DNA from 3 places in the Nitratidesulfovibrio sp. HK-II genome. Region 1 is predicted to be linked to each of the others. Evidence: predicted binding sites of a transcription regulator. Region 1 holds the regulator's gene; each other region holds the start of a gene.
The links. The regulator sigma-54, encoded in region 1, starts transcription at its own class of promoters, with help from an activator protein. The targets are predictions, from matches to a motif close to CTGGCACGGNNNNTGCTT.
Positions count from the first base shown of each region.

Region 1 (3,379 bases):
ATCTGGCGGATTCCGTGGCCATGCACCTGTCCGGCGGCGAGCGGCGGCGGCTGGAGATCGCGCGGTCCATGATCCGCGAGCCCAAGTTCATCCTGCTGGACGAACCGTTCGCGGGCATCGACCCGCTGGCGGTGGACGACATCCAGCAACTGATCACCGGCCTGCGCGACCGGGGCATCGGTGTGCTCATCTCCGACCACAACGTGCGGGAAACCCTGCATATCTGCGACAGGGCCTACCTGGTCCACCAGGGCGAAGTGATCCTGGAGGGCACCCCCGCGCACATCGTGGACAACCCGCGCGCGCGCGACGTGTATCTGGGCGAGGGATTCTCGCTCTAGCTCCATTTGCATTTTTGCCGCATTCACGGCGCCTTCCGCATCGCGGGGGGCGCCTTTTTCGTGCCTGCCGCCGGGGTGCGGGGCATCCCTCCGGGGGTATCCGGCGAAATGGCGACAGCGGTTGCATACTTTTTGCTTCTATGGCATGGTTTCCCTAACCTCTTGGGGAAGGGAACACATTTCCACAGTGGGCCGTTTCTTGCTTGACGTCGCACCCCGCGTTGCGTCGTCATCTTGCTCGCCCTCAACGTTTGGTGCATAGGGGTCGTCCACGCATGGCATTGGAACTCAGGCAACAGCTCAAGCTCACCCAGCAATTGGTGATGACGCCGCAACTGCAACAGGCCATCCGGCTGCTGCAGCTTTCGCGGCTTGAGCTTGTCGAGACGGTGCAGCAGGAGCTGCTGGAAAACCCGTTCCTGGAGGAAGCGCAGGACGAGGGGCCGCAGTCCGAAGCCCCCGACCAGCGGGACGCCGCCCCCGAAGCGGCGGCGGATGTCGCCTACGACCGCGATATTGCCCGCGAGGCCGACTGGGAGGATTACCTGGGCGATTTCGCCAGCACCAGCCGCCAGTCAACGGTGCGCGAATCGGAAATGCCCGAGGAGATGACCTCGTTCGAGGCGCGCTACGCCGCAAAGCCCTCGCTGGAAGGGCACCTGATGTGGCAGTTGCGCCTTTCCGCGCTCACCGAGCGCCAGAAGGACATCGGCGAGGTGATCATCGGCAACATCGCCTCGTCGGGCTACCTGCATGCGACCATCGACGAGATCGCCGAAATGGCGGGCGTGGCCCCCGGCGAGGTGGAGCCGGTGCTGCACGCCCTGCAGCGCTTCGACCCCGTGGGGGTGGCCGCGCGCACCGCGCAGGAATGCCTGCTGGTGCAGATAGAGATGCTGGGCTACACGCGCGACAAGGTGCTGGTGGAACTGGTGCGCGACCACCTGGAAGACCTTGAGAAGCGGCGCTACAAGCCGCTCTTGCGCAAGTTCCGCCTGACCATGGAGGACCTCAAGGAGTACCTGGACCTCATCCAGACCCTGGACCCCATGCCCGGCGCCAGCTACGGCGGCGGCGACCCGCAGTTCGTCAGCCCCGACGTGTTCGTCTACAAGTACGACGACGATTTCATCATCATGCTCAATGAGGACGGCCTGCCGCACCTGCAATTGAGCACCATGTACGAGCGCTCTGCCGCTGCGGCGGCCTCGGCGGGCGAGCGCGAATATTTCCAGGAAAAGATGCGCTCGGCCTCGTGGCTTATCAAGAGCCTGTACCAGCGCCAGCGTACGCTGTACAAGGTGGTGGAATCCATCGTGAAGTATCAGCGTGGCTTTTTCGAGGACGGGGTTTCGCGCCTGAAGCCGCTCATCCTGAAGGACATCGCCGACGACATCGGCATGCACGAATCCACGGTCAGCCGCATTACCACCAGCAAGTACGTGGCCACGCCGCACGGCATCATGGAGTTGAAGTTCTTCTTCAACAGTGCGCTGGAACTGGACGACGGCAGCCAGGTGGGCTCCGAGAGCGTGAAGGCGCTGATCAAGAAACTGATCGGCGAGGAAGATCCCAAGGAACCCCTGAGCGACGAGCGCATCGGCGAAATTCTGAAGGAACAGCTCAAAGTCAATATTGCCCGCAGGACCGTTGCGAAGTATCGTACTGCCATGGACATTCCCTCCTCTTCCAAGCGGAAGGAACTGTTCTGACGGTCAGAGCCCCGCGCCGGACCAGGCGCAGGGCGGCGCACCCGGCAGGCGCACCCCAGCGTGCGCGCCGCGCGACGCGCGTCGCATTCCCCTCTCACCACTGGAGGAGCGTATGAACATCTCTTTCACCTTCAAGAACTTCGAACCCTCCGACCACCTGAAGAAGTACGCCCGCCGTCGCCTTGAAAAGCTTGGCCGGTTTGTCGGCAAGTCCGCCCTTGAAATGCAGGTGAACCTTTCCGTCGACAAGTTCCGCCACAAGGCTGAAGTGCAGATGACCGGCGACGGGTTCACCCTGTCGGCCGTCGAGCAATCGGAAGACATGTACGCCACCCTCGACCTGGTGCTGGAAAAGCTGGAATCGCAGCTGCGCAAGCAGGTGGAGAAGCAGAAGGACCGCCGCCGCACGGTGCAGTCCGAAAAGCTGGGCAAGGGCATCGACGTGTTCACCTTCGGCACCGTGGGTGAAGGCGACGAACGCACCATCACCGGCACCGACCACTTCGCCCCCAAGCCCATGCACGTGGACGAGGCGGCCATGCAGCTGGACCAGGGCGACAACGAGTTCCTGGTCTTCCTGAACGCCGAAGTGGAGCGCGTGAACATCATCTACCGCCGCCGCAACGGCGACTTCGGCCTTATCGATCCCGTCGTCTAGGCGTCATACATGCGGCTTTCGGACTATCTTCACGATGAACTGATCCTGCCCGAGCTCTCCGCCGGCACCAAGAAGGAGGTGCTGGCGGAACTCGTGCAGGCCGTGGTGCGGCGGCATCCCGAAGTGGATGCCGCCGTTGCGCTGGGCGTGCTGCAGGACCGCGAGGGCCTGGGCACCACGGGCATCGGCGACGGGGTGGCCATTCCCCACGGCAAGCTGGCCACCATCAGCGACATCGTCGTCGCCGTGGGCCGCAGCGTGCCCGGGCTGGACTTCGACGCCCTGGACATGAAACCGTGTCATCTCTTTTTCCTGGTGCTGGCTCCCGAACAGGTGGCGGGCATGCACCTGCGCATCCTGGCCCATATCTCGCGCCTGCTGAAGGACCCGCAGTTCCGCCGCGCCATGCTCGACGCGCCGGACGGGGCGGCCTTCACGGCGCTGATGCGCACCACGTAACGCGGAACACCTTGCGCACATCATCGGCAGGCGCGCGGCGCGGCGCGTCTGCCGAAACGCCATCCGGCACCGGCCCGCCCGAGGAGTCCGCCATGCCCACCAAGGCTTCCCACCCACCCACGCCCGATGCTTCCACGGCGTCGGACGCACCCGCCCCCGGCACGGCGTCGGACGCGGGCAGCCCCGTGGCCGCCGCCGACTTTCCCGTC
Region 1 covers NZ_AP036014.1:1,950,492-1,953,870, forward strand. The annotation lists gene lptB (LPS export ABC transporter ATP-binding protein) at 1-341, shown strand, start outside; gene rpoN (RNA polymerase factor sigma-54) at 617-2,053, shown strand; gene hpf (ribosome hibernation-promoting factor, HPF/YfiA family) at 2,166-2,711, shown strand; gene RVX_RS07880 (PTS sugar transporter subunit IIA) at 2,721-3,170, shown strand; gene rapZ (RNase adapter RapZ) at 3,263-3,379, shown strand, end outside.

Region 2 (3,379 bases), 280 kb from region 1:
CTCGGGCGTCCATTCCTCGAAGGTGGCGAGGGTTTCGCCGGTGGTGGGGCTGATGGAAGCGATGGTCATGCGGCCCCCTGGCCCTTGCCGCCGAAGGTTTCGGCCAGGGCGTCGCGCAGGATGGCGAGGCCGCGCGCCAGTTCATCGTCGCCGATGACCAGCGGCATCAGCATGCGCAGCACGTTTCCGTGGTGGCCGCAGGAAAGGATGAGCAAGCCCTTTTCCAGGCAACGCGCCACGATGGCCTTGGTCTCCGCCCCGGCGGGCTCGCGGGTGGCGCGGTCACGCACCAGTTCCAGCGCCAGCATGGGGCCAAGGCCGCGAATGTCGCCAATGCAGTCCATCTCGCCCGCCCACGCGGTGAAGATGGCCCGCAGCGAATCCCCAAGGGCGCGGCCCCTTTCCAGCAACCGTTCCTTCTCGAACACGTCCAATACGGCCAGGCCCGCGGCGCAGGACACCGGGTTGCCGCCATAGGTGCCGCCAAGGCCGCCGGGATCGGGGGCATCCATCAGCTCTGCCCGGCCCACCACGGCGGAAATGGGCATGCCGCCGCCAAGGCTCTTGGCCACCAGGGTGATGTCCGCCGCCACGCCGTGCTGCTCCATGGCGAACATGGTGCCGGTGCGGCCGACGCCGGTCTGGATTTCATCGGAAATGAAGACGATGCCATGCTTGTGGCAGAGTTCCATGAGCCGCTTGAAGTAGCCGGGCGGGGGAACGATGAAGCCGCCCTCTCCGGTCAGCGGTTCCACGATCATGCAGGCCACCTGGTCCGGGGCCACGTGGTCGATGAAGAAGCTTTCCAGGTGTTCGGCGCAGGCCAGCCCGCATTCGGGGTGGGTGCGACCCATGGGGCAGCGGTAACAGTAGGCGTAGGGCATGCGGTACACTTCGGGGGCGAAGGGACCGAAGCCGCGCTTGTAGTTGTTGACCTTGCTGGTCAGGCTCATGGCCAGCAGGGTGCGGCCGTGGAAGCCGGTCTCGAAGGCGATGACGCCCTGCCGCCCCGTGGCGCGCCGGGCGATCTTGACGGCGTTTTCCACGGCCTCGGCGCCGCTGTTCAGGAACAGGGTCTTCTTGGGGAAGTCGCCGGGGGTCAGCGCGGCAAGGCGCTCGGCAAGGGCCACGTACGGCTCGTACATGGCGATGTGAAAGCAGGAGTGCAGCAGCTTTCCGGCCTGGTCGCGCACGGCGGCCACCACGTCCGGGTGGCAATGCCCCACGTTGTTGACGCCGATGCCGCCGACGAAATCGATGTATTCGCGACCTTCAACGTCGCGGATAACCGCACCCGAAGCGGATGCGGCGAAACAGTCGCAGAGGTTCCCGACCCCACGCGGGACGGCGGTGCGACGACGCTCCAGGAGAGAAGAGGAAGTGGACATGGATGGTGCCGCCTGTTTCGCAGAATTGCCCCCCCGCCAGCGCAAGGGGGATGACTGCGTAAAAGCAAGCAGCGGGCCAACAGAAAAATATCTTTATATTTTATACTTTTGCAGAGAAGCACCACAAGGATCAAAACCGTTATGATTCTATATTGAATCAATAACGCACATAATATAGCTATCTTACATGATATTATAATGATTCCCTATTGAATCAAAACAACACGGTTACATAAACGTAATTTTCTAAAATAGTGCCGTGCCCTTTACCGCAGCAGAGACAAGCAGTGACGCTCAAAAACTTGAAACTGTGAAGATAAAATGTTTTATTTTAGAGTGTTACCATGTATATTTTTAAAATTACAAAAATGTTCCTTTTGAAGGCTTGGCTTGGCAAATTCACGCTTCTGCATGGCATGGGCTCCTACGCCTGCAAAGCACACCATGCTGACGCATGTTTTTTCAGCATGTTATGGATAGCTCAAAATAAACAAAATCGTCATTTCCGACCAACTCGCACTCCGGGCCTTTCCTTTCCGCGCTCCGGCAGACGCACGCCGTGGCGGGCCATCTTGCGCACCACCGTGGGCTGGCTGACGCCCAGGTATTCCGCCATCTGCCGGGTGGTACGGCAACGCGCGGCGGCCTTGAGCAGCAGTTCCCGCTCCACCGCCGCCAGCTCCTCCTCCAGCCCAACCGCGCCCCCGGCGGCCCCTGCGAAGGACGGCCGGGCGCCCAGCGTTTCGGCCAGCACCGCGTCCAGTTGGTCCCCCTCGGCAATGACCACGGCCTTCTTGAGCAGGTTGGACAGTTCGCGCACATTGCCGGGGAAGGGATGCGCCTGCAGCAGGCTCATGGAAACCGGGGTCAGCCGCTTGCTGGTGCGGAATTCGCCGTTCAGGCGGTCCAGTTCGCGCTGGGCCAGGGCCAGCATGTCCTCCGGCCGTTCGCGCAGCGGGGGGATGCGCACCACGTAGGTGGACAGGCGGTAGTACAGGTCCTGCCGAAAACGACGCCCGGCGGCTTCCCGTTCCAGGTCGCGGTTGGTGGCGGTGACGATGGTGCAGTCCACGGAGCGCGGTTCGCGTCCGCCAAGCGGGTAATATTCACGCTCGTCCAGGCATTTCAGCAATTTGGCCTGCACTTCCTGGGGCATGTCGCCCACCTCGTCCAGAAAGAAGGTGCCGCCGCGCGCCAGTTCCAGCAGCCCGGCCCGCGCCTCTTGCGCGCCGCTGAAGGCCCCGCGCTCGTAGCCGAACAGTTCGGCCTCGAACAACGCGGGCGGCAGCGCGGCGCAGTTCACCTGGATGAACGGCCCCTCGGCGCGCGGCCCGTGCCGGTGCAGAAACTTGGCCAGCAGCCCCTTGCCGGTGCCCGATTCGCCCAGGATGAGCACCTCGGGCGCATCCAGCCGGGCCAGCTTCAGGCAGATGGACAGCACCTGGCGCATCTCCTTGCTTTCCGCCACGATGTCCCGGTCCGCCAGTTCCAGCAGCTTGAGTTCGGTCAGTTCCTCTTCTGCCTTGCGGAAGGCGCGGCGGGTTTCCTCCATGGTGTCGCGCATGTTGCGCAGGTCGGTCACGTCGCGCTCGTGCACCACCACCAAGGAAATTTCACCGGCCTCGTCGAACACGGGAATGCCGGTGACAAACAGGTGCCGCCCGGTGCGGCCCGCCTGCTGCACGAAGCCCACCTGCCGCCGGTGTTGCAGCACCTCGATGCTGGCCGAGCGGTCCACGATGCCCAGTTCCACGATGGCCCGCACGTCCAGCCCCAGCACTTCTTCCGCGCGGATGCGGTTGAGCGCCAACGAGGTCTTGTTCACGTCCAGCACGGTGCCGTCGCCCGCCGTGATCCAGATGCCGTCACTGGCGAAATCGAAGGCCGCGCGCAGGCGGCGCACCTCGTCCCGGCAGGCGGCCAGTTCGGGGGCGGACGAGGCCTCGGCGGAAGCGGATTCGGCGGCGACGCCCCTGTCACTAGTACGGGAT
Region 2 covers NZ_AP036014.1:1,671,964-1,675,342, reverse strand. The annotation lists gene RVX_RS06740 (NAD-dependent succinate-semialdehyde dehydrogenase) at 1-69, opposite strand, end outside; gene gabT (4-aminobutyrate--2-oxoglutarate transaminase) at 66-1,388, opposite strand; gene RVX_RS06730 (sigma-54 interaction domain-containing protein) at 1,888-3,379, opposite strand, start outside.
Region 2: a site for sigma-54 is predicted at 1,451-1,468, ahead of gabT (4-aminobutyrate--2-oxoglutarate transaminase). Genes of this name have one in related genera too.

Region 3 (3,379 bases), 1.3 Mb from region 1:
TTCCACCGCCTCACCAGAGGCTTCGGACGGAATGTACAGGTTGCGGCCGCGTGCTTCGAGGCCCGCCGGGTTGATGAAGGTGTAGAGGGGGATGTCCGCGGCGGCCAGTTCAGCCCCATTGCTGTCCAGCGCCGAGATGTGCCCGTTTTCCGTCACCGTGATGTTCTTGGTTTCGGCGGGCACCGTGAATTCGGGCTGCAGGGTGTAGCCGTTGGCGGTCACCACCACCCCGTCCTGGTTCAGCTTGAACGCCCCGGCGCGGGTGTAGGCGTCCTCGCCGTTCACCTGCACCAGGAAAAAGCCGTCGCCTTCGATGGCGAGGTCCAGCGAGTTGCCGGTGTTGGAATAGTCGCCCTGGGTGAAGAACTTGTGCACCGTGGTGGGGCGCACGCCCATGCCCACCTGGATGCCGGTGGGAATGCGGTTGTCGCCTTCCGTGGCGGAACCGGCGATGCGCATGTTCTGGTACATGAGGTCCTCGAACTCCGCGCGGCTTTTCTTGAAGCTCGTGGTGTTCACGTTGGCGAGGTTGTTGGAGATCACGTCGATGTTGAGCTGCTGGGCCACCATGCCGGTGGCGGCCGTCCAGAGAGAACGCATCATGGCTGTTGTCTCCTTGCGAGGAGTTTGGTTCCGTCAGTTGTCCGGCGGTGCTTGCCCGCCAGCCAGGTGTTTGCAAACCGGATGCCGGATGCACCGGCCACGCATGCCCGCGCGGCGGCGGTTGTCAGTGGGAATGGCGGTGCGCTTCTTCGACGGGTGGCGGCGTGAGTAGGATTTTTGTTCTCTGCCGAGGAAGAATGGCTTTTTATGAAGGGAATATACTTTGATGGTATTTGACCGGAGTAAAAAGCCCTTCTGACGAAGGCAGAGGGCAAAAAGACACTCATGGCGCACCCGTCAGACTTTCTTGCCCACCTTCTGCGTGGCCTCCCGGTCTATGGAATCCGAGGTCTGCATCACCTTCTGGTAGGCCTCGAACTGGCGCTGGGCTTCGATCATGTTCACCATTTCGGAAACCACCTCGACGTTGGACGCCTCCAGGTAGCCCTGCGCCACGTAGGCCTTCTCGGCGGGCACCTCGCCCGCTGTGGAGCCCGGCCGCAGCCGGTACATGCTGCCCCCCAGCTTTTCCAGGGCGGTCAGGTCGTTCACGGTGACCAGGTTCAGCTGCCCCACCTGCACGCCGCCCGCGAATATCTGCCCGTCGTCGGAAATTTCCACCTGCTCGCCGGGCGGCAGGGCGATGTCGCCGCCGTCGCCCTGCACCGCGTGGCCCATGGGCGTCACCAACTGGCCGTCGGCGGTCTGCAGGAAATTGCCGTTGCGGGTGTAGAATTCGCCTTCGGGCGTGCGCACCTTGAAAAAGGCATTGCCAGAGATGGCCACGTCCAGCGGGTTGCCGGTGTAGCGCATGCTGCCCTGCTCGAATTCGGTGTGGGCCACGGCAATGCGGGGCCGGGCCACGTGCAGCGGCTCTGGAAAGAGCTTTTTCGAGCGCACGTTGGCGATGGGCTCCATGATCTGATCATGGGCGAACAATTGCATGGTATCCTTGAAGGATATGACGTCGCGCTTGTAGCCCGTCGTATTCACGTTCGCGAGATTGTTCGAGATGTTGTTCATGCGGTGCTCGTTGGTGAGCGCGCCGAACAGGCTCGACAACATGCCTTCCTGCATGCGTGCCTCCTTGCGGGCATGGTACCCGCGCCAAAGGCAATGCAAACCAGGGGCCATGCCAGGAAACTTCAACCATGCCGGTGCGGCGCGACGCTCGTCAGGCTCTCGCGGGACCTTCGCGCGGGGCATCACCGACGGAACCACGACGCTGTCCCGCCCCGCGCGGTCGCCCGCGCCCGGCGCGGGACGATCAGGATATACAGCGGGCGGACCGCGTTGCGCACCGCCGCGTGTTGACAGGCCTCCGGTTCCATACTATACACTCACGTCTTGACAGAAGCGGCTGCCGATATTCCCCTGGAATCGCTTCACGGAGCGCCACGCCTTACCGCTCCACGGCAACGCCGCTTCGACATCCTGAGGGCCGTACGCGGCCATTCCGGGTGGCCTTTCGGCCCCCTTTTTTTTTGCTGCGGCCCCGCCGCCCACGACAACGGAACACAACGACGAATGAGCATGCATCCCCTTCGCGACGCCGTCGCCGCCATCGCCACGCCCCTTGCCGACGCCTTGGGCATTGCCCTGTGGGGCATCGAGATACTTGTCGGGGGCCGCATGGTGGTGCGCGTGTACGTGGACGCGAAGCCGGGCGCGCCCCTGGCCGGGGCCGAACGGTCCGACGACGAAGGCGTCACCACCGAAGGTGTCACCCCGGAAGGTGCCACACCCGAGGGTGTCACGATAGACCAGTGCGCCCGCCTCTCGCGCCAGCTTGGCCTTGCCCTGGAAGTGGAAGACGTCATCCGCGACGCCTACGTGCTTGAAGTGTCCTCGCCCGGGCTCGAACGGCCCTTCTTCGAGGCCGCCCAGATGGCCCCCTACGCGGGGCGCACCATTGAACTCACCCTTGCGCTGCCCCACCCGGAATGGCCGGGCCGCCGCAAGTTCCGGGGCGACATCGTGCGGGTGGAAGGCGACACCCTCACCTTCCTGCCCGATGCCGCGCCCAGCCCCGACGCAGCCCCCGCCCCCCTTTCCGTGGCGTGGGAGGACGTGAAGAAGGCGCACCTCGTCCACATCTTTCCCGACACGACCCGGCCCCAGCCCGGCGGCAAGACCGGCCCGCGCAAGAAGGCGCAGCCGAAAAAGCCCGCACGGGGCGGCGCGCCGCACGACGACACCACGGACTAGGCCACCGATCCGGAGGAGTACCCATGAGCCTGGAACTCAAGAAGGCCATCGACCAGATCAGCAAGGACAAGGGCCTTGACCGCGACATGCTGATCGACACGCTGGAAGAAGCGGTCCGCACTTCCGTCGCCCGCAAGTTCGGCGACGAGATGGACGCCGAAGTCAGCTACAACGACGAGACCGGCGAGATCGACGTCTACCAGTTCAAGATCGTCGTGAAAGAGGTCGAGAACCCCAACAGCGAAATTTCGCTCGAGGACGCGCGCACCCACGACCCCAGCGTACAGCTGGACGACGAAATGGGCTTTCGCGTGAAGATCGAGGACCTTGGCCGCATTGCCGCCCAGTCGGCCAAGCAGGTGATCATCCAGCGCATGCGCGACGCGGAGCAGGAGATCATCTACGAAGAATACAAGGACCGCCGTGGCGAGATCGTCAGCGGCATCATCCAGCGCCGCGACAAGGCCGGGTGGATCATCAACCTTGGCCGCACCGAGGCGCTGCTGCCCAAGGAAGAACAGATCCCGCGCGAGCACTACAAGCGCGGCGACCGGGTGCAGGCCATCCT
Region 3 covers NZ_AP036014.1:602,426-605,804, reverse strand. The annotation lists gene flgG (flagellar basal-body rod protein FlgG) at 1-603, opposite strand, end outside; gene flgF (flagellar basal-body rod protein FlgF) at 901-1,680, opposite strand; gene rimP (ribosome maturation factor RimP) at 2,131-2,811, shown strand; gene nusA (transcription termination factor NusA) at 2,835-3,379, shown strand, end outside.
Region 3: a site for sigma-54 is predicted at 1,725-1,742, ahead of flgF (flagellar basal-body rod protein FlgF). Genes of this name have one in related genera too.